Regions from separate parts of the Paenibacillus sp. G2S3 genome, predicted to be linked through region 2. Evidence: predicted binding sites of a transcription regulator. Region 2 holds the regulator's gene; each other region holds the start of a gene.

Region 1 (7,288 bases), 280 kb from region 2:
ATTTTCTTGGGATCTGGATGCAGTATTTGTACATAGCCCAACGACTACTCATTATGATATAGTAACAAAATGTCTCGAACGTGGGATTTCGGTATATGTAGATAAGCCACTTTCCTATGATCTTGAAGAGTCCAGAAGGATGGCGGAGCTAGCACAAGATAAAGGGCTTTTACTAGGAGTGGGCTTTAATCGACGTTTTGCCCCTATGTATGTCACCGCCAAGCAATGGCTTGAGGAAGTCGGTGGAATTAGCCATTGTAATGCGATTAAACATCGAACGAAGCTACAAACAGGCAGCACCCGCGAAACCGTGCATGATGATCTGATCCATCTGCTTGACCTGCTGTTGTGGTTGTGCGGAGATCATTATGAACTGCTTCGTAGTCATCTTCACTCTAGTGGAGAAGGTCGTCTACTACAGGCATCTGGAATGTTGGGCTGGAATCATAGCGCAGTAGGGATGTACAGCATGGTTCGTCAAGCTGGAGTGAATCTGGAGAAGCTTGAGCTGCACGGAAATGGCAGATCGGTGGAAGTAGTGGATCTGGACAAGGCCATTCTTTATGAAAAGGATGCCTTACCGCATATTCAAAGCTTTGGAAGCTGGGATACTGTGCTGGATAGAAGAGGTTTTAGTGGAGTGGTGAACGATTTTCTAAGCAACATAAATACACCGGAGAAATGCAGCATTGCTGCTTCAGCGGTACTGCCTAGTCATATGCTGGCGGCACAGCTTACTGAATGAGGTCTCTGAGAAAGGAGAAGAATATATGGAGGATAACCGTAAATTAGTGGAGGAACAGATCATCGAAAGCTATAAGCGCGAAGAAGAGATGATGATTCTTGTATTCGCTCAGTGGTGTGTAAATAATGGACTCGATCCACATGCTCTATACTTGCAGGCTTATCCGCAGCAGGAAGGGAATGAAGCCTTGCGTCATGCGCTTACCCTCACGGTTTCTGCGGAGGAAGCGGGGGACATTTCCGATGACACCGTTCTAGGTGTACTTTCTTTATTTGGAAATGATGACTTGGCACAAATCGTAACTGAAGCGATTGCTCAAAGGGGATCTAAAGGACCTGTGGGGGATTGACATTGGGGATATAATAATAGAGTCAGATGAACTTTTTTCGGTAAACGATGTTCATCATGGTTAAAATGTGTTAATATTATATATACTAACTAATAGTAAGTTTCGCTAGTGAGAGGTGAGAACAATGGAAGAACATCAATTTGCGATGTGTCCCAGATTTGAGACAGCCTTCTCTTTCTTAGGCAAACGTTGGAATGGACTTATTATTCAGACATTGATGAGTGGACCGAAGCGGTTTAAAGATATCTCCGGCCTCATTCCTTCAATGAGCGATAAGATGCTGTCCGAGCGGATGAAGGATTTGGAAGGTGAGGGTATCCTCGTTAGACATGTATACCCAGAAACACCCGTACGTATTGAGTACGAATTAACAGACAAAGGCCGTGCGTTGCAGCCTGTTATGCAGCAGATTCAGTCTTGGGCTGAGAGCTGGGTAGACTAAAAATCACAGTAATGTTGTGGCCCTTTTTCCGGAATGGTGGAAAAGGGGCTTTTCAATTTCTAAATATTAGACAGTGACAGCTTTGTTCCAATCCTTTATGCTTGAAAAAAACTTGCACAGTTTAAAAATAATTGTAATATAATAGAAAAACATTGTATGATCCTTAAATGGAAGCGCTCGCGTATTGGTTTTTGCTCAAATCTACTCAGCTGGAGTACAGGCATAGCAAAACTATTAGGAGGCGAGGGAGATGAAGACGAAGACGACCCTGTTTTCCCGGGAAATAACGTATGGAAAAAAGGATGTTGCTGAGCTAGAGAACGCTTCTATCAAGGTACAGCTCATCTATGACAAGACGTTGTTCATGCTGCATAGCCATCTTCCTGATTCCTTATGGGATGCATGGATTGGCGTGCCTTACAGCATTATCTCTTCACTCTACAAAGGGAACAATGATAGCGGAACTATTTTCCAAAAATGGATTCAAAGTCCGACGGGCTGGAAATGTATCGGCTGTGAACGGCACTGTCTGGAGTCTACGGAACCTCTTCAAGATGAAAATGCGGCGAATCATGGGCGACAATATAAGTTTCATAACGGCATTCGCCAGAGTATGGTACTTCAAGCTTTAATTTGGTCCATGTACGAGAATACCGTATTATTCAAACCGTTTTTAGGTGACGAGCCTTTTTTTGACGATGATGATTTGCATACGATATCCTCTTATTTCGTTCCAACTTATCTTAACGATTTTCACCTGATTGAGCGGTCTAAGCCATGTAAAGAATACAAAGACCAGAATATACGTGTCTTTCAGGAATGGATTTCAGCACCTGATCTTGTCCTCAAATGGAATGGCGGCTTGAAGGAAGGCAGATGGATGACCGGTGTCTATATGGATCACTCCCGATTTGCCGGTTTGGGACCTTATTTAAAGGATTCGAAGGGACAGCGGACCTATATGCAGGCTTATGTGCAATAAAGAGAGTTGAATGATAAAAGCACCTTTGTAGGTAAAGGTGCTTTTTTGCGTTTATTTTTGCACGTATATCTATCCTGATACTGTATTCCTTTCTCAATTTCGTTCAAAAATAAGATACAATTTCCGTGCGTACAATCACAAGTCAGAGTTCCTTTCAGAGTTAAGGTGAACAGGTGGATAAGATTTATTCAGAACCTAATCCCATAACCCAAGGAGGAGCTATAATGGAAACCAAACAACTTAATGATAGAATTTCGGATTCGAAGCAAGCACAATCGGTACAGGCTGGGTTTACCCCAGAAGCACTGGTGAGGGATATTGTATTGGAGTTCCCTAAAGCGGCAGATTATTTTAAAGCAAAACGGATTGATTTCTGTTGCGGTGGAGCTAAGCCTCTTGCTGAAGCAGCTACTGAGCGTGGACTGGATCAAGAGATAATCATCAGTGATCTTAACAAGCTGTTCGAAGAATATCCGGTCCCCCAGGAGGAAATCGCTTGGAATACCGCACCTTCAGAAGAGTTAATTGACCATATCATAAACAAACATCACCGTTATCTGCGTGAAGAGCTACCCCTCATTAGCCAAAATGTAACTAAGGTGTATCGAGTGCATGGCGGGGATTCCCCCCATTTGGTGGAGTTATATAATTTGTTCAACACACTTAAGGAAGATTTGCTTGAGCATACGGCTAAAGAAGAAAAAGATGAGTTTCCTAAGCTGTTGACATACACTGCTAATCCTAGTGAAGGAGGTCTGACAGCACTCCGCGTGTCATTGTCTGAGCTGGAGAGCGAACATGATGGTGCAGGCGATGTTTTGAGAAAAATACGTAGCATTACAGATGATTTCACTCCACCGGCGCATGCTTGCACAACCTATCGATTGACATATGCCCGGCTGGAAGAGCTGGAGAGTATGACTTTTGAGCATGTACATCTGGAAAATAATATATTGTTCCCTAGGTTTCAGTAAAGCTTATAGAGTTCTAAAGAGTCCCTTAGGGGGCTTTTTTTATAGGGAATTATAGAATGTAAAGAAATGTGGTCAAACTCCATTGAAAAGGTGAAGAAATGACTATGAGATGACGGCGAATCAGCAAAAAGAGGGGATAAAGATTACTTATTTGAGAACAAGGCTTGTTTAAGTTATTCTTAAAAAGACAGTATACATAACTTTACAAGCCTAAGACGCTATATGGTCATTAGGCGGGACAAGGCGGTGCCAGGATGCCCATAAGATCTTTGTGGAAATTGATGCTAGGATTAGTCATCGTATTCATAATAGGTGGATGCTCTACTAACAATGACGGCAATAGTAATGCTAATAATGGTGCGGCAGGATCAGAGGGACCGACAATATCGATAAGGGTTGGAGATCATGAACTGCTTACCAAACCAGCGGATAGGTCACTTAGTGGGAGTTATAGAAATGGAATATCGATCATGGAGCTACTGAAAGGTAGTAATATTGCCACATTTGCTGAAGATAATTCAAGCATTCTTTCGGTAAAGGATTTTTCGCTAGAGTCGGGGATGGTTTGGGAGCTTCAGATGGGTGGCCAAATCATTGGGAATGCGGATTGGAATAATACTGTAGGGTATGATTCACAGCTAGTCTTCACTGCGAAGTCGAAGGACCATCAAGCACCACTTCAAACTGTAAGGCTGACTTTGAACGGTGGAAGTGTAGAAGTAGACTTGCATCATACGCATATTATGTTATTTAAAGAGGATTCAACTGTAAGAGATTTGCTCAAAAGCTGTAGTAGGGTACAGTTGGCCGATGACAATAAAAAGGTGCTTTCCGTCAACGATTATACCCCTCTTAGTAATGAAGAATGGAAGTTGAAGGTGAACGGAAAGCAATTGCTCGATGATGGAATGGATATGAAGCTCAGGGCTCAAGATGAATTGGAGATTTTATTGACTTTACGCTAAAAAATCGTACATTAAGCCAGATCAACGGTTGTTCAGAATCGTTGATCTGGCTTTTTATGTGGAAAAGATATCTAACAATTATCAGTACATTAAAGTGTGAAAATATTCACAATTAAAGTGACTGCAATCACAATGACGACCTGAATTTGAACCGTATAATTCCAATATGTAGAAGAGAGATTGATCAGGTATTCATAAGCTTGAGGAGGCACCTAACCATGACAACGATAAGAGAAAAACTAGTATTAGTCGGCAACGGTATGGCAGGCATAGGTACGATTGAGCAGATATTGAAGCTGGGTGGAGCTTATGACATCACGGTTTTTGGAAGTGAACCTCATCCCAATTACAATCGGATTATGTTGTCTTATGTTCTTGAAGGAAGTAAGACCCTTAATGATATCATCCTAAACGACTGGAATTGGTATGAAGACAATAATATAGCTCTACACACGGGAACAACGGTGATACGAATTGATGAAGGCTCGAAGCAAGTTGTTACGGATAATGGGATGATAGTCCCCTACGACAAAGTAATTATTGCGACAGGCTCGAATTCGTTCATTTTACCTGTGCCTGGCAGTGATAAAGAGGGCGTTGTAGGATTCCGGGATATTTCAGACTGTGATGCGATGCTGGTAGCTGCCAAACAATACCGCAAAGCAGCTGTTATCGGCGGAGGTTTACTTGGGTTGGAAGCGGCAAAAGGTCTTGTGAACCTTGGTATGGATGTTACTGTAGTTCATTTGATGGAAGATCTGATGGAGCGTCAGCTTGATCGGAATGCCTCCTCGATGCTGCAAGCTGAGCTTGAGCGTCAAGGCGTGAAATTTGCTATGGGCAAACAAACGGTAGAATTGAGCGGGGAACAGAGAGTAAGTGGATTGCGTTTTAGTGATGACAGTACGCTTGCTGCAGATTTTGTGGTAATGGCTGTTGGAATCAAACCGAACGTGACATTGGCAAAAGAAAGCGGAATCTCTGTAAATCGTGGGATCGTGGTGGATGATTATTTGCAAACTTCCATGCAGAATGTATATTCCATCGGTGAATGTGCCGAGCATCGCGGTATGTGTTACGGACTGGTGGCTCCACTATTTGAACAAGGCATGGTTTTAGCTAAACATTTATGTGGTAGTGATACCAAGCCTTATGAAGGTTCGATTGTTTCCACGAAGCTTAAAATATCTGGGGTGGATGTATTTTCTGCAGGTGAGTTTTTGGATTCTCCTGAACACACTGTAATCTCAAGCAAAGATGAATGGAAGAGAACTTATAAGAAAATTTTGCTCAAAAATAATGTGATTGTCGGTGCGGTCTTGTTCGGTGATGTGACGGAGTCCGCGAATCTGCAAAAGTTAGTAAAACAAGGCGCGGTAATGACCGATGAGATTTATACGGAGGTTATGGGAGCAGGCTGCTGCGGTGTAGGAGCGAAGAAGGGCACATCCGTAGAAGCAATGGCGGACGAAGAAATTGTCTGCGGCTGTAATGGTGTAACTAAAAAAGCGATCGTAGATGCTGTCACTGAACATGGTTTTACTACTGTGGATGAGATCAAAGCATGCACTGGCGCTACTCGCTCTTGTGGTGGTTGTAAACCCGTAGTAGAACAAATCCTGCAATTTGTCTTAGGTGACAGTTTCCAGCAAGCTGCTAAGCAAGGTATTTGTGGGTGCACAACGCTTAGCCGTGATGAAATTGTTGCTGAAATCACAGCTAAAGATCTTAAAACAACAAAAGAGGTCATGAATGTACTCGGTTGGAAACAAGAGGAAGGCTGCTCTAAGTGTCGTCCGGCGATTAACTATTATCTAGGGATGATGAACCCTGATACCCATCAAGATGAGAAAGAATCCCGATTTGTAAATGAAAGAATGGGGGCCAATATTCAAAAGGATGGAACCTACACCGTGATACCACGCATGTATGGTGGGGTAACAACACCAGAGGATTTGAAGAAAATCGCCGATGTCTCCCTTAAATATGATGTGAAAGTTGTGAAGGTAACTGGAGGGCAGCGCCTGGATCTAATCGGTGTGAAGAAGGAAGATTTACCTAAGGTATGGGAAGAGCTGGATATGCCTTCAGGCTACGGTTATGCCAAATCCCTGCGTACGGTTAAGACTTGTGTGGGCTCCCAGTTCTGCCGCTTTGGCACACAAGATTCGATGGGAATGGGCGCTCTTATGGAACGTAAGTATGAGCGGCTTGATTTTCCAGCAAAGTTTAAAATGGCTGTTAACGGTTGTCCTCGTAACTGTGCAGAATCTTGCACGAAGGATATCGGTATCGTCGGCAACGATGGTGGCTGGGAAGTATTTATCGGTGGTAATGGCGGTATCAAGCCGAGGATCGCGGACGCCTTCTGCAAGGTGAAGACCGATGAAGAGTTAATCGAAGTGTGTTCGGCTGTGATGCAATACTACCGCGAGACCGGAAATTACTTGGAGCGAACCTCCGAGTGGGTGGAGCGTATGGGACTTGAGCAGATTCAAACGGTCATTCTGAACAATGAAGAGAACCGTAAAGAGCTTGCGGCGCGGATTGATTTTGCCCTAACTCAGGTCACTGATCCTTGGAAAAAAATGCTGAATGACAACAGTACTCGTGCTGCACTTTTTGAGGAAACAAGACTCTAACGGATAGATTACGCATACAGAAGGGAGCAGAACAATGAAAATGGCAACGCAGATATATACGATAGGAACTGTACAGGATTTCCTGTTACAGATTGGCCGGGTAGTTGTGGCTGGAAATGTGGAGCTGGCTGTATTTCGTACCTCTGACGGAGCGATCTATGCGCTGGAGAATCGGAGCCCTCATCCAAA
Region 2 (7,288 bases):
TTCTAATTACAAACAGTAGTATATCACATGTGTATATACGAAATTTTAAAAAAGTGTGAAGATATTTAAAATTTTATTTTTTAAATATTTCCAATTTATTAAACATCTTGATTTATTTCGACAAAAAAAGGGCTGTTACTCTTAATTAACAGGCCTTTTTTCACATGTATCCTTAAATATAATATATAAAAACCACTCTTATAGTATATCACATTTCGTATACTAATAGTATATCAAATTAGTATTTCATTTGAACGAAAACAAGCGAACCATAAATGGTCCGCTTGTTTCTCCTGTAGTGCTTTTGTTTAATTTAGCGGCTAGGTAAACTGTATCCTTCACCCATTCGAGCCCCATCTGAGAACCGATAAAATTGATAATAGTACCGACCGCTTTGTTTATAAAAAAGCTGCCAAGCATACTCTCCGTTATATACTCCTGGCAACAACCGCTCAATGCTGATGTCCGGAAGATCGGCTTTTATAAGGCTACGCATTTTCGCTTCAGAAGTCCCTTTACTTAGTTCCTCAGCAAATACTGAATCGGTGTCTTCAGCAATCTTCCCGTCTACAGTAAAACGTACCCAAACCATCAACTCGGTCCCAGCTTCATTCTTCCCTGTTAAGACCCAGTACACCGCATTTTCATCCCACACGGATTTTTGCGCTTTAGTTACCTCTGTTAGACCAGCACTCGTTTTGGCGACATCCTTAGCGATATCTCGCTCGTTCCATTGATCTTTCATAATATAAGCATAGAACTGGATAAGTCCGAACAGAAGGAGCAGAATCAGAACTGACCCCAGGAGGATCCATTTTTTCCTTTTCTTCAAGGTGCAGCTCCCTTTCTAGTAATATATCTTTTTTGATTATATAACACACCTGTGTGTTTATCCAAAGTTTCATATCCAATTCAATGATCTAATTATCAGAAACACAAAAGGCTGTAACTTTGCAATCGCAGAAAGTCACAGCCTTTCAGTTATTCGTTATGATCTTAGACTATCGTTTAAGCAGTCCATCAAATGATTCTTGCGCCTTACGACGGATTGCTTCCTCATCTAGCGTTACACATTCTCCATGTTTTACAACCTGTTTACCATTCACCCATACATGCTCAACGTCCTTGGCGCTGGCAGAGTATACAGCATGAGACAACAGATCTGTGTGTGGTAGCAAATGCGGCTGGTCTATATCAATCGCGATAAAGTCCGCTTTCATGCCAACAGCGAGTCTACCCACATCATTTAAAAAGATAGACTTTGCGCCATACTCTGTAGCTATACGCAGCGCTTCCGGAGCTGGAACAGCCGTCGGATCACCACTTACACCTTTATGGATGAGAGCTGCAAGACGCATCTCTTCAAACATATCCAGGTTATTATTGCTTGCCGCACCATCTGTACCCAGTGACACCTTCACACCAGCCTTTAGAAGATCCGTAACCCGCGCCACTCCACTAGCCAGCTTCAGATTACTTCCTGGGTTATGAGACACGCCTACATCATGACGAGCCAGTATCTCGATCTCTTCATCATTCAAATGAACGCCATGTGCAACAATAGACGGACGTGTGAACATTCCAAGCTTCTCTAAATGCGCTACAGGCCGAAGTCCGTAATCCACCACATTCTGCTCCACTTCGCGTTTGGTCTCGGACATATGGGTATGCATCGGTAAATCCAAATCATGTGCCGCTTGTACAAACTTAACAAAGAAGTCCGGTGGGCAAGTATATGGGGCGTGTGGCGAGATCATCGTCGTAATTCTACCATCAGCCTTACCATGCCAATTTCGTGCAAAAGAAATCGCTTCCGCAAGCTTGTGATTTTGTACTTCCTCTGGGCATAAGCCAATTACGCCTCTCATCAGTACGGAACGGATGCCTGATAATTCGACTACCTCTGCTACTCGGTCCATATGATCATACATATCCAAGAAGGTTGTAGTACCACCTTTTAGCATTTCCAGAACCGACAAGGAGGTTCCCCAGTATACATCTTCTCCAGTGAATTTCGCTTCCATCGGCCACATCTTCTCTTGAAGCCACACCTGAAGGGCTAAATCATCTCCATAACCACGAAGTAATGACATTGCGGCGTGGCCATGTGTGTTTACCAGACCTGGCATAAACAGCAGACGACTGCCATCAACAACTTGCACACCATCTTCCATTAGAGGCTCTTCTTTTCCTATGTAAGTGATCAAATCATCTTCAATAGTCATATATCCACTTAGAACCGGCTCATCCGTTCCCGGAGTAAGAAAACGCCCGCCCTTGATAATCGTTTTATTGCTCTTCATTTCCGCTTTCTTCCTTTCCGTCTTTCAAGTAATAAGCAAGGCTTTGCAAATCCGTTGTAAAATCGGCAGCATGAACCCGGATATTCGGTGGTGTTTTAAGAATCACTGGCGCAAAATTCAAAATTGCCTCAATGCCAGATTCAATAAGAATATCTGCTACATTCTGCGCTTCTGAATCAGGCACTGTAATAATCCCAATTCGAATACCTTGCTCACGAACCGTCTGACCTAGCTCCTCCATTGGTTGAACGGTAAGAGAGTTGATTTTACGCCCAACCTTAGGCGCATAAGAGTCAAATATTGCGGTAATCTTCATAGTATCTTTCAGATAAGCATTGTAATTAGATAATGCATGTCCAAGGTTACCGGCACCAACTAAAGCTACATTCAGTTGTTGATCCAGCTTCAGAATATGACGAATTTTCTCAATAAGGTAAGTTACGTCATACCCAATACCTTTTCTACCAAAGTCTCCAAAATAAGCTAAATCTTTACGGATTTGAGCAGGATTCAGATCAAGTTTTTGCCCTAGTTCTTGTGAGGAAACGGTTAATATTTCACGTTTCTGGAGATCATTCAAGAAACGCAAGTACACAGGAAGTCTGCGAACAACGGCTTCTGATATTTTATCCGATTTCATAATTTACCTCCTAATTTAAGTAATATTCTGTTCATATCCTATCGAAATTTCTGCACCTCGTCTCAATGAAGAGCGGTATTCTTATACCGCCCTTCATTGTAGAGTGATTAATTATAGGGAAGACGCCCTTTTCAAGAAACGCCTCCGTCCTCCAACCACTCCGCTATACGAGGAACCATTTGATCTGTAAGCATATGCTCCATTTTCGGGCCAGGCAACGAATACAGGAAATACTTCCCATAGTGGGATTCGATCACCCTTGTGTCATACACAATAACAATACCCCGATCCTGCGCTGTCCGCACCAGTCTTCCAAATCCTTGCTTAAAGCGTATAACCGCCTGAGGAACAGACAACTTCATGAACGGATTCTTCTTCTGGGCTTGTAATAACTCAGACTTCGCTTCCGCTAGGGGGTGATTCGGCGGTTGAAATGGAAGCCTCACGATGGCCAAGCATGTTAATGCTTCACCTGGAATATCTACACCCTCCCAAAAGCTGCTTGTTCCTAACAGTACAGAGGCTGCACTGTCCTGAAAACGGCGGATCAGCTTGCTGCGGCTACCACCTTCCACGCCTTGCCCTAGCACCGTGATCTCTTGTGAGGCTAGAGCCTCTTTGAGAGGATCATAAACCTGGCGTAGCATCTTGTAAGAAGTAAACAGGACAAGCATCCGCCCACGTGTTGTAATAGCTGCTTCTGCTAGCGACTGTACGAGTGTATCGACAAATCGAGCATCTCCCACACTACCCTTCACACTAGGGAAATCCCGCGGAATAACCAGCAGTGCCTGTTCCCGATACTTAAATGGAGAAGGGAGTAATGATGTCATCAATCGCCCTTCTTCGGCAGCCTCATTTAATCCAAGATTATCGATCATAAACTGGAACGATTTATCGACAGAGAGTGTCGCCGAGGTTAGCACGATACTTTTCTTCTTGTCGAAAAACAGCTCCTTAAGCTGAGTACTAACATCAACAGGAACGGCATACAACTGTAGCGATTTACTGCGATAATTTCCATTCGCCTCCAGCCAATATACTACATTCTCGTCGTTTAATCCCATAAAAAACCGAACTTGCTCACGTATAGAAGCTAAATCCTTAAATAAGCCGCTAATATCGGTAACTAGACTATCTGAGGAAGATTGACCTTCTTGGTCACGCATCTCATTAAGCATTTTATCACCCTTACGGATAATTTCGCTTAATGTCAGATTCATAGTATTCTCTAAAGCAACCAATTCATCCCAATCATTCGGTTTACGGGTAGGAAGTAACCGCATGACTAACTGTCCAGCTTCTCCCGCCGCTGCATCGCTACGTTCCGGCAAGAGGCTGAATAGTTTATCACTAAGTAGATCCCAGGTTTCTTTTACGGTAAGCAGATCCGGATAGATTCTATCGATCACTCCACTCCATTCAGAAGCTTCCTCACTGCCTGATGACTGAAGCATTTGGCGAAGCGTAGGAAGTTGGCCATTTCGACTATCCTTATAAAGACGCGAAAGTGTATGTGCAACCGTGAAATGCTTCATATGCATGCCTAAATGCTTGCCAGCCACATCCTCCAGATGGTGGGCCTCGTCAATAACAAGATGTTCATAAGCCGGAAGTAGCTGGTGCCCAGCCTTAACATCTGCGAACAGCTTAGAGTGGTTCGTAATGACCACATCAGCAATACCAGCTTCATGTTTTGCCCGGTGGTAATAACACTTACGGAACCAAGGACACGAACGGCCCAGACAAGAATCGGTATCGCTTGCCACCGTCTCCCAGAAATCTCCGCCACGACCACTTAGATTGAGCTCTTCGTCATCTCCTGATTCACTTTGTGTCAACCAAACGATCATCTGAGCCGCAGTAAGCGCATCTTCCCTCGGACTTATAAAGTCTTTTTTATTAATTTTATGTTCAAACTTACGAAGACACAAATAATGCCCTCTGCCCTTAAAAATTGCAGCTTTAAATGGAAAAGGAACTACCTGCGTTAACAAAGGAATATCACGCTCACGCAATTGATCTTGCAGATTAATAGTATGAGTGCTGACCATGACTTTTTCATTCGAGCGTACGCTTTGGTATATGGCAGGCAGCAAATAACCAAGCGATTTGCCGGTTCCTGTCCCTGCTTCGATCAATAGATGTTTGTCTTCGGCAAGTGCCGTCATCACCTCATTGATCATAATATCCTGAGCTTCTCGGCTCTCATATTGTGGCAAAGTATCTTTAAGCCTTTTAGTTACTTCATCCATATAATCTGTAAAAGATAAATTCTGCAGCGGATTCTCAGCATGCTCGTCCCTAGGTGGAGCTAATTCATTCCAGTCTCCTACAGCAAGCGCTAGTTGGCGATAGAAGGTCAGATCACCTTCGGGCTGAAGCGTCTCCGCTTCCCGTTCACGCAGCAGACCATCAAAATACCAACCCAGATCACTATCCTCTTCCGTAAACAGCTCACAGAGTCTCTGGATCGTCAGCAGAGGCAAATCGTAGAGCTCCTCCAGACATTTCAGTAATACAAGAGCAGTTGCGAGTGCATCACTGTCTGCCTGATGCGGACGATCATGCGTCACGCCAAAATGTGCACTGACTGACCCTAGTTGATAGGATGTGAGGGAAGGAAAGCAGATTTTCAGAAAATCAATCGTATCTAAAATCCGCCCTTGAAATGGTAAATACCCACATCGGTCTAAAGCATTTTGCAAAAAATGGAAGTCAAATGCGACATTATGCCCTACAAGCACAACATCATCCAAGAGTGGAACAAGCTCCATCATCATCTCATCCAGCTCAGGTGCATCCTTCACATCATCGTCGGTAATTCCCGTCAGACCAGTTATAAAAGGAGGTATCGGCGTTCCGGGCTTGACATAGGAACCATATACCCGGGAGATGGACCGGTCTTCTTCTATAATTGCAAGGCCAACCTGGATAATTTCACCCACGGATTGGGTTCCCGTTGTTTCAAAATCAAGCACGGCAAATTTCATTATAATTCTATTCCCTTTCAATTGAGACTCTTAATCAGCATAACAGAAGTTGCGAAAAAAGGCGATGCACACCACAGGTTCAGGGGATGCATCGCTTGAATGTAAATGCAGAATAATAAACCGTAAACGTAATAATTTACAATAATGAAACAAGCTGATTTCCGAAATGAAGCTTACCTCCTCGGCGGCGGCAAACCTCCAAATTAACGGTTGGTTCAGGAAGTGCCGGGTCAAGCTGCAAAGAAAGGCCAAACAGCTCCTGCGCTTCATTGAAACGTTCTTGAGAGGCCCGGATGCAACCTAAAGCGTTATAAACCATTGCCTTCAGCTTGGTTTCCCGTATCAAACCGAGCATATGGTTCAGATGACTCCAAGCAGCTTCCCCATCCCCTTCCTGCAGGTAAGAGATGGCTAAATATAATCGAGCAGCCAAGCTATCCGGATATTGCAAGATAACTTCCTTAAACTGCTCAATACATTTCCCATACATCAGCAGCTTATAATACCCCTGACCTCTAACAAAAGTATCCATGCACAGCTCGGGTGCTTCCTGCTCGGGTGCTTCCTGCTCTGGCACTTCCTCTTCGACCACAGTCGTAAAATCTACACTTTCACGAAAGTGGCTTAGCTTCTCTGCAAAGGCCAGCCATTCATCCATCACTTTATCGCTAAGTCGATGCAGCATATTATAATTGCATAAAAGCTCATTCCGGCGGGCACCCTCCGCTGTAGGGTAATCTGTAACGATCTCCTGAAGCACCTTGTTCATTTCAGCAAACAAATGTTGAAACATGGGCTATCCCCCCTTACTGAAGATGAAATCAGTTCAGCTTGCCTGACTTCATTTTCTGCGAGAACGGGGTCTTTCATCCCTGCCATTCATTACATGGCGTAAGTCTAAAATTTAAGCGATTGTAGCATGCAGTTCATGATCAGCCAGCTTCACGGGTCTGTTATTCTCATCCACAAATACCACCGTTGGCTTATGCGACTCGAGTTCTTCCGAAGACAACATCGCATATGAAATGATAATTACTGTATCACCCGGGTGAACAAGTCGTGCAGCTGCACCATTCAGACAGATCACACCACTGCCGCGAGGCCCAGGAATGACATAAGTTTCTAGACGTGAACCATTATTGTTATCCACGATCTGTACTTTTTCATTCTCAAGAATATCTGCCGCTTCCATTAAATTCTCATCAATGGTAATACTCCCCACATAATTCAAATTCGCTTCTGTCACCGTCGCGCGGTGAATTTTGGATTTCATCATATGTCTAAACAAGAGCGGCAACCTCCTTTGGAATAAATACATTATTGTCAATTAAGCGCGTTCTGCCAAACTTCAC
Region 3 (7,288 bases), 2.9 Mb from region 2:
TGTGTTCAACACTACTGCGGTACTTCCGTCAGGAAGAACATCAACATCAGAAACATTCTTACCCGAGGCGTTTGTAACTGGAGTCTGAATGGGAAAGTCCACCGTTTTGGTGAATGAGGGGATGGCAGCGTATGCCCGGAGTGAAATCATCGGCAGCAGTCCAATGACTAATATAAAAGCCAATCCAATCTTGCCTAACTTTTTTAACATTGCTTTCCTCCTTGTCGAATGACTATTCATATAATTGTTAACGCTTCCGTAATTGCAGTTAATACAGAAAAGCAGATTTCTATCCTATTATATCGACATTTCTTAGAAAATAGTTTAATTTTCGACAAAAAAAATACGATAAATCACGAATTTAATATGACTTTAGTCATATATATTTGCGTTCAAAGAAAAAATCATAGATTCGCACATTAAAAAAGCCCTCTCTGTCTATTAAACAGATTAGGCCGTCACGTTTTGAATTCCTCATCCTGATTGCCGATGGAAAAAACGATCTATGATCATAGTTCTAGTTAATACAAAAAAACCGAGAAAGGCACTTTATTTAAAAGTGTCTATTTCTCGGTTAGAGTTTTTTCATCCGTTACGTTAACTAGCTAGATTGCTCTTCCATCGCTCTAATAGATTCATCAACCTTTACCATCATGGAACATTCGACTCTTTTGCGGAAGACGTCACAGCTGAAGTCATAGGTTCCGACGAGGGAACCCGTCGCGTGCAGTGCATTGGCAGGACAACCACCGCTGCAGTAGAGTTTAGCCCAGCAGTCCTTGCATTCCGGCTTCGAGTAGCAGTTGCTCTCTTGGAATTGACATTGCAGCTCAGGTTGTGTGATGCCATCCCAGAGGTTTCCCATGCTGTATTCTTCATCCCCGACGAACTGGTGACAAGGAAAAAGCTCTCCCCAAGGGGTGACAGCAAGATATTCGGTTCCTGAACCACAGCCAGTAATTCTCTTCTGGATGCAAGGTCCTTCCGAGAGGTCAAGCATGTAGTGATAAAAGGTAAACCCCTTGCCCTGCTCATCACGTCCAATCATTTCCTTGGCGAGAATTTCGTACTGGTTGTAGATCTCCGGCAGGTCCTCCTCGGTAAGTGCATAGGGTTCCTTTGGATCACAGATGACTGGTTCCATAGAGATTTTGTCAAAACCAAGGTCTGCAATATGAAATATATCGTTGGTGAAATCGACATTGTTACGAGTGTAGGTTCCTCGTACATAGTACTCTTGGTCTCCGCGCTTACGAACGAATTCCTGGAACTTCGGAACAATATGATCGTAGCTGCCTTTTCCATTAACCGTTTGGCGAAGTCGGTCATGAACCTCTTTTCTTCCATCCAGGCTTAATACGACATTGTACATTTCCTGATTTAAAAACTCGGTGACCTCATCGTTCAGCAGCATCCCGTTCGTCGTAAAGGTGAAGCGGAACTTCTTTTTGTATTCTTGTTCTTTGCTTCTTGCATAAGCTACGATCTGTTTAACCACTTTCCAGGCCAAAAGCGGTTCCCCGCCGAAAAAGTCGATGTCCAGGTTTCGATGATGACCCGAATTTTCAAGCAGGTAATCGATAGCTTTTTGTCCAACCTCATAGCTCATGATTGCCCTATCTCCGTTGTATTTCCCTTGGCTAGCGAAGCAATAGTCGCATGACAAATTACAGGTATGTGCAACATTGAGGCAGAGTGCCTTGACATAAGTTTTTCTTTTTTTTAAATCGAGCGAGAGGTTCTCATACTCATCTTTTGTAAAGAGCTGTCCATCATTTTTAAGTTCCTCGATATCCGCGATGGTTTCTCGAATGTCGCTCTCGGAAATGCTGGAATCATCTTTATATTTATCCAACAGCGTTGACACGATTTTTTCGGCAGAAGTTTTCTCATAATCCGCTATAATTTCATATGCTAGGTCATCAACAACATGTACTGAGCCACTGTAAGTGTCGAGCACGATATTGTATCCATTTAGTTTATATTGATGAATCATGCTTACTAATCAAGCTCCTTTTGCACACAAGTAGAAACGGCTTTGCCATCCTTTAGAGGAAGCGTCCATTTCTTAAAAATAGCCGCCCATCAGCAGAGCAATGGGCGGTAAAATTCCGAATCCTATCTGTTCATTGCATTTTCACACTTCTGGTTTGCAACGCCGCAGGAAGTTTTACAAGCGGACTGGCAAGATGTCTGGCATGCGCCGCATCCGCCGTGTTTTGCGGTATCCATCAGTTTGCGGGTGCTCAGTGTTACGATTCTTTTCACGATAAATAACTCCTTCTGTAATTTCTTGTGATCACTTTCACTTAATTTCCATGGAACATCGTAGCAACCTCACGCAAGTACGTCTATGATTCCCGTCACCTAGCAGAGCAGAGCAGAGAGAGCTTGAACATAAGCATCAACGCTAATTATGCTGCAGTCTTCGTACTTGTGATCGTAAGATGCGGTAGCGGGAACCAGAGTCAGCGCAATACTAAAAAAGTGAAACAAAAAAGAGACGGCAATGATGCCATCTCTTTAACAACGATTTTTCCTCATACTTGTCCGTAAAGTCCAATAAATATAAGGATTTCATAACACTGTATCCTTCCTTACCAGTAGAGCGACACTCTCCGATTCCATATGCACCATATGCGAACATCCCTCTCATTATCATGGCTATTGTTATGGTGGGAAAAAGTCATGTAGAATTAGGGATTTTTGTAGAGAGTGTTTCTTGAATATTCAATGAAGTTATTTATTTTTATAATATACTACGCCTTAGTTCATAAAAATATTGCACACTTGGATGCTTTAACTTCATCTTCTCGCTCATGTTTAAAATCCGCTTTTTTCCAACTCGTCTGTCCACTAAAGCTAGAATATTCAATAAGATATCGTCGCTTTCTAAGCTCTCCTCTATGGAAATAGATAAATACTTAGTAGCTATAACAATAAAGTTCGATTTACTTAATGATGTCTGTGCTGACAAAAGCTCCTTTGCAACTTCTGATATTTTTCTGCTTCTTGCAATGACTATTAGCCGATCCTCCGGGATGATCCCCTTACTATCTTTTCTAACCGCTTCAATGTCTTCATGGTTGATAGGAATTTGAAGATCTGAATCATTCTTAATCTCCTGCTCCGTCTGATACCATCTAATTGAGCTAGTTCTATCATTCATATTAAGTACGTTCTTTTTATCTACCGAAATATAACAATTCCCTGATTTATCAGGTAAATAACGGTAACTGCTTGCGCGATATTCAACCCTGCCGTATAACGCAGGACAGAGAAAACTCTCCAGTTGTTGTTTTAATTTGCTCCAGGACATGGATCCTCCTATGTTTTATGTTATAAAAACCTGTTGAGGCAGTCGTTCTATTATACAATACATAATACAATCCCACTAAAACCTGAATAATATCTTGATATAACCTAATCCTCTATTTGTCACGTCTACATAGAAACAAGCCGATTAGGTATAGACCCCGTGGTCTGGCACCTAATCGGCTTGTTATGTTACGCCTCAAACGTTTTTACTTCGGTTATTAGTCTTACTCGGACAGATAATTCAATAACCGGTACAGGAAGTTTCAGCGCGGGTCGTATTGCTGCTTGGATGGATTATTTCTCCATTACTTATCGTGACCTTTACCCGGGTTTTCTTTTAAGTATTCAAAGGTCACTTTTACAGGCTCGCTCATATAGCCAGTCGATAGATACACCTCATTGGTTCCCTTTAAATTACCCGTAAGTTTGAATGTGAATTGGAAGCTTCCCGCGACTGTACTCTTCGTCTCATCTTCGAGTTGAACCTTGCCTTTCGGATCAAGCACCTTCAACTTCACATTTGTAAGGACGCCATTCATCAGCAATCCATCAATCGTTACTTTTTTCGCTTCCTCGTCAACCTTTACTTGTATGCCCTCAATGCCCTTCACGTCTACAGCGCCCGAGAGGTTATAGACACCAAACTCGTAGATGGAATATCCGTAATCGGTTGCTCTTTTTATGCCTTGAAACTTCATGTATTTTGCCTTGACCGGGTTGAACTGAATCGTTTCTTTGCCATCATGCGCGGTAATAATTCCGTCATTTGGCATGACATTGATCCAGTTCTGCTTATCGTTCGACACAAGAAGTTTGTATTTATCGGCGCGAGCATATTCCCAATCGATTCGAACCGTATCCATTTCCTTCACTTCATCGAGATCGACCAGGAACCAAGTATTGTCCACGTATTCGCTCGCCCATCTTGAAGCAGGGAATCCATCGACGGCTTTAGCCGGTGCATAATTCGCATTATTGCCTTCGGTCGATGAAGCTTCTACCGTTTTATTCTGCGCCAAATTGCCTATCAGGTAATAGACGCTTTCCTTCAGCGTATTGTACGCCTCATCTTTTATCGTACCTGCCTTCTTGAATTCATCCAGCTTTGCGTTAAAGCCTTGGAGATACTTGGTGACTTGCGCTGCATCTTTCCCTTCATAGCGCTTCATCATTTCCAAATAGTTGTTCAAAGAACGCACCCTTGCAGAATTGGTAAATTGCTTCGCTTTTTCGAAGCGGTCGACTAACGCTTTCATACCAGATGCATTTGTCGTTGCTTCGATAACATATGACTTTGTCACCATATGCCCCGCCGTAACGGTAATGTTAAGCTCATGCTTGCCAAGCTTGCCTGCAAGCGAAATAACGGTACCCGCTGTATAAGGCTTGCCGTCATACGTCACCGTCACTTTCGTCAGACCATCATCCGTTCTAAGCTTCCATGTAAAGGATACGGATTCTGAATCGGGCAGCTTCATCCCGCTCTGGAAAGGCTTGCCGTTCATCTGCACGTCTACCTCGGAAGGCGGAGCCTCGTTGACCTGATACGTTCCTTTAACAAATTGATACAGCCAGTCGTAAAGAACGCGTGTCGCTGGATCTTTACTTACCGCGGTGTTATAGACTGCATTGTTGCCTTGGTAATACGATTTGAAGCCATCCTTCATGAGCCCTGTCTTCGCACCGCTGTTCAAGTAATCGATATACCGCTCGCGGAACACGCCGTCCGTCAGCATCCGATCATCGAACTCGAGTTCATTGGACATGCCATACTGCTTCGCCAGATTCGCAGAATCCTCCAAGCGCTCGATATCCGTCGGCTCGAAGAAGTAGTTCGGTTGGATCGTCACCGCATCGAAGCCAACATCCTTCCACATGAACGCTTTATAAGCGAAGAAGTGCGGAATCCAGAAGAACTTCAGGTCCTTGCCGCTAATTTGCATGTCATGCAGGGTGCTGCTCACCGAACGGATCAGATCCGGTCCGGATTGGCTTGTGCTGATTTGCTCTTCGAACCAGTACATACCTACAAGCTCGAGGTTAGCGTAACCTTTTGCTTCCCATCTCGATTTGACTTGCTGCAGCCACCATTGAACTGCTTTTTCACGGTTCGCAAGGGCTTTCTCTTTGCCAACGGAATCATTGAAGTTCAGCGATTCACCACCTTGTTCAACAGCTCCAAAATTAGTGATCGATTCACCTGGATCTGGAATCATGAGGACAACCTTTTCCTTCACGCCAGACTCGTTCAGCGCATCGGATACTTCCTTAGCCGCTGCGTTTAACGCATCCATATCGCCGCCTACCGCAAAGGTTTTATCCAGATACCATTGCCAATCTTCCAGATAAGCCCGCCCGCCGAAATCATGACCTGGATTTGGAGAGTTAATGCCAAGATACAGGACACCGTCGAAGAGTCGATCCTTAATCTTGCCGTCCTTATCGACATAACTAATGTTCGGAATGATCCGTTCTTTCGTCCAGATGCCTAAGTCATTCGCATATTGCCCGTTATACAAAAGTCCAAGATGCTCGATACCCGCTGTCGCTCCGCCTGCCGCCAAGAATTTCGGCGTATGCGTTGGAACAGTTACGGCTCCGGCAACTTTGCCGTCTTCACCGAGGATTTCAATCTCATCCACGAAGCTCATTGCACGCGTATGCATTGTGAATGTCACTTTCACGTACCGAGCATACGCGATTTTCGCATCTGGGCCGACCGCTTTAATGCCGTCCTTGCTGCCGTCCCACACATAGGTCTCCGTGTATTTGCCGTCATTCCACAGCTTCTGCGTGGCATTGTCTTTGAGCAGTCCCCAGTTCACCTTGTCATCGGAGACGTACATCGATACCGTGAGTGGCACGAGTACATTGTTCGTTGGCCAATCTTCGAGGAAATTGGCTTTAATACCCGTGAGTGATTTCTTCGCCCCCAAATCAAACACAACTTCGCGTGTCTTACCCAAATGATGTCCAACCCATGCTACGTCAGATCTATTGCTTGCCCCATATATACCATCCGTAAGTGTGTTGCCTTCATCCGGATAGGAAGCTTCCGGCTCTTGCGACCACTCATAAGATAAGCCCGCTGCAAGATTGTGATATACCGCCCCATACACTGACGCAATAACACCCTCCGTACCCGCTCCCGGTAGGTCTGATGGATTCGTCACCTCGACCGGATCGGCTTCGCCCGGCGGGTTCACTGGTGTCTGTCCCTCTGTCTGTGTAGGCGGCAGCGCCTCTTCCGCTTGCGCGATCGGCATCATCGTTACGATCATGATCGCAACCATAACGAGAGCTACCCATTTTCTACTCCTCTTCATATCGTACGAACTCCCTTCTGATTCTTGAGTCAAGAAACATCAATCTCCTAAATGGTATGCGCTTCCATTTCAGCTTACCTCGATGCTCTTTCCTCCCTTCCGAGATTCCGACACGCCATAGAAGCTTATAACATATGTCAATGTCCTTATAGTAACATTATGAAAAGTGGCCTTTCTTTCAAATAGATAATTAATGACATCGGGTATACACTTGTTGACATGAAGGCCTTCACGTCGCGTTTTTATAGGTATAAAGATAGCGCTTACCTCCTTGGGTCCTACTTATTTTCTATCAATGTCCTCTAAGCAATCCGCCACATAAAAAACGCAACCCCTCGAGGTTGCGTCGTGTTTATATATGGTGGCGCCTAATTGCCGAGGCGTTCTACTAAATTGATGCCCACGCCGAAGAAAATAACGGCCATCATCAGCAGCTTGGCAAGCGGCAAATAGATTTCCGTCCAACCGTATTGATAGAAGGCGGCTCCGAGCATAGCATCCATGGGGTGCTGCAGAGGGCTTCAATCCTATTATAAGGTACGTTTATGTGCAAGATAGTTTGTAGAGTGCAGGTTGACTGCTAACTTTCAAGCTGCCCTCTATGACATAGGAAACCGCCCTGTCAGTGAACTGCACCCCAATTG

What was found. The regulator Rex, encoded in region 2, represses fermentation and respiration genes when NADH is low (regulators of the CRP and FNR family bind a similar motif). The targets are predictions, from matches to a motif close to TTGTGAAATATTTCACAA.
Region 1: the regulator Rex is predicted to act here: its motif matches at 4,552-4,569, upstream of nirB (nitrite reductase large subunit NirB).
Region 3: the regulator Rex is predicted to act here: its motif matches at 2,294-2,311, upstream of scfA (six-cysteine ranthipeptide SCIFF).

Annotation. Positions count from the first base shown of each region.
Region 1 is NZ_CP126095.1:4,872,544-4,879,831, reverse strand. It holds gene QNH28_RS21495 (Gfo/Idh/MocA family protein) at 1-745, shown strand, start outside; gene QNH28_RS21490 (protein YxiS) at 771-1,094, shown strand; gene QNH28_RS21485 (winged helix-turn-helix transcriptional regulator) at 1,219-1,536, shown strand; gene QNH28_RS21480 (hypothetical protein) at 1,787-2,518, shown strand; gene ric (iron-sulfur cluster repair di-iron protein) at 2,743-3,492, shown strand; gene QNH28_RS21470 (hypothetical protein) at 3,747-4,457, shown strand; gene nirB (nitrite reductase large subunit NirB) at 4,676-7,099, shown strand; gene QNH28_RS21460 (nitrite reductase (NAD(P)H) small subunit) at 7,134-7,288, shown strand, end outside.
Region 2 is NZ_CP126095.1:4,594,675-4,601,962, forward strand. It holds gene QNH28_RS20150 (cell wall elongation regulator TseB-like domain-containing protein) at 314-832, opposite strand; gene QNH28_RS20155 (amidohydrolase) at 1,002-2,303, opposite strand; gene QNH28_RS20160 (redox-sensing transcriptional repressor Rex) at 2,290-2,943, opposite strand; gene dinG (ATP-dependent DNA helicase DinG) at 3,075-5,936, opposite strand; gene QNH28_RS20170 (tetratricopeptide repeat protein) at 6,073-6,729, opposite strand; gene panD (aspartate 1-decarboxylase) at 6,841-7,224, opposite strand; gene panC (pantoate--beta-alanine ligase) at 7,217-7,288, opposite strand, start outside.
Region 3 is NZ_CP126095.1:777,023-784,310, reverse strand. It holds gene QNH28_RS03530 (S-layer homology domain-containing protein) at 1-210, opposite strand, end outside; gene scfB (thioether cross-link-forming SCIFF peptide maturase) at 602-1,996, opposite strand; gene scfA (six-cysteine ranthipeptide SCIFF) at 2,119-2,268, opposite strand; gene QNH28_RS03515 (SF0329 family protein) at 2,750-3,319, opposite strand; gene QNH28_RS03510 (DUF4855 domain-containing protein) at 3,624-6,644, opposite strand; gene QNH28_RS03505 (hypothetical protein) at 7,013-7,138, opposite strand.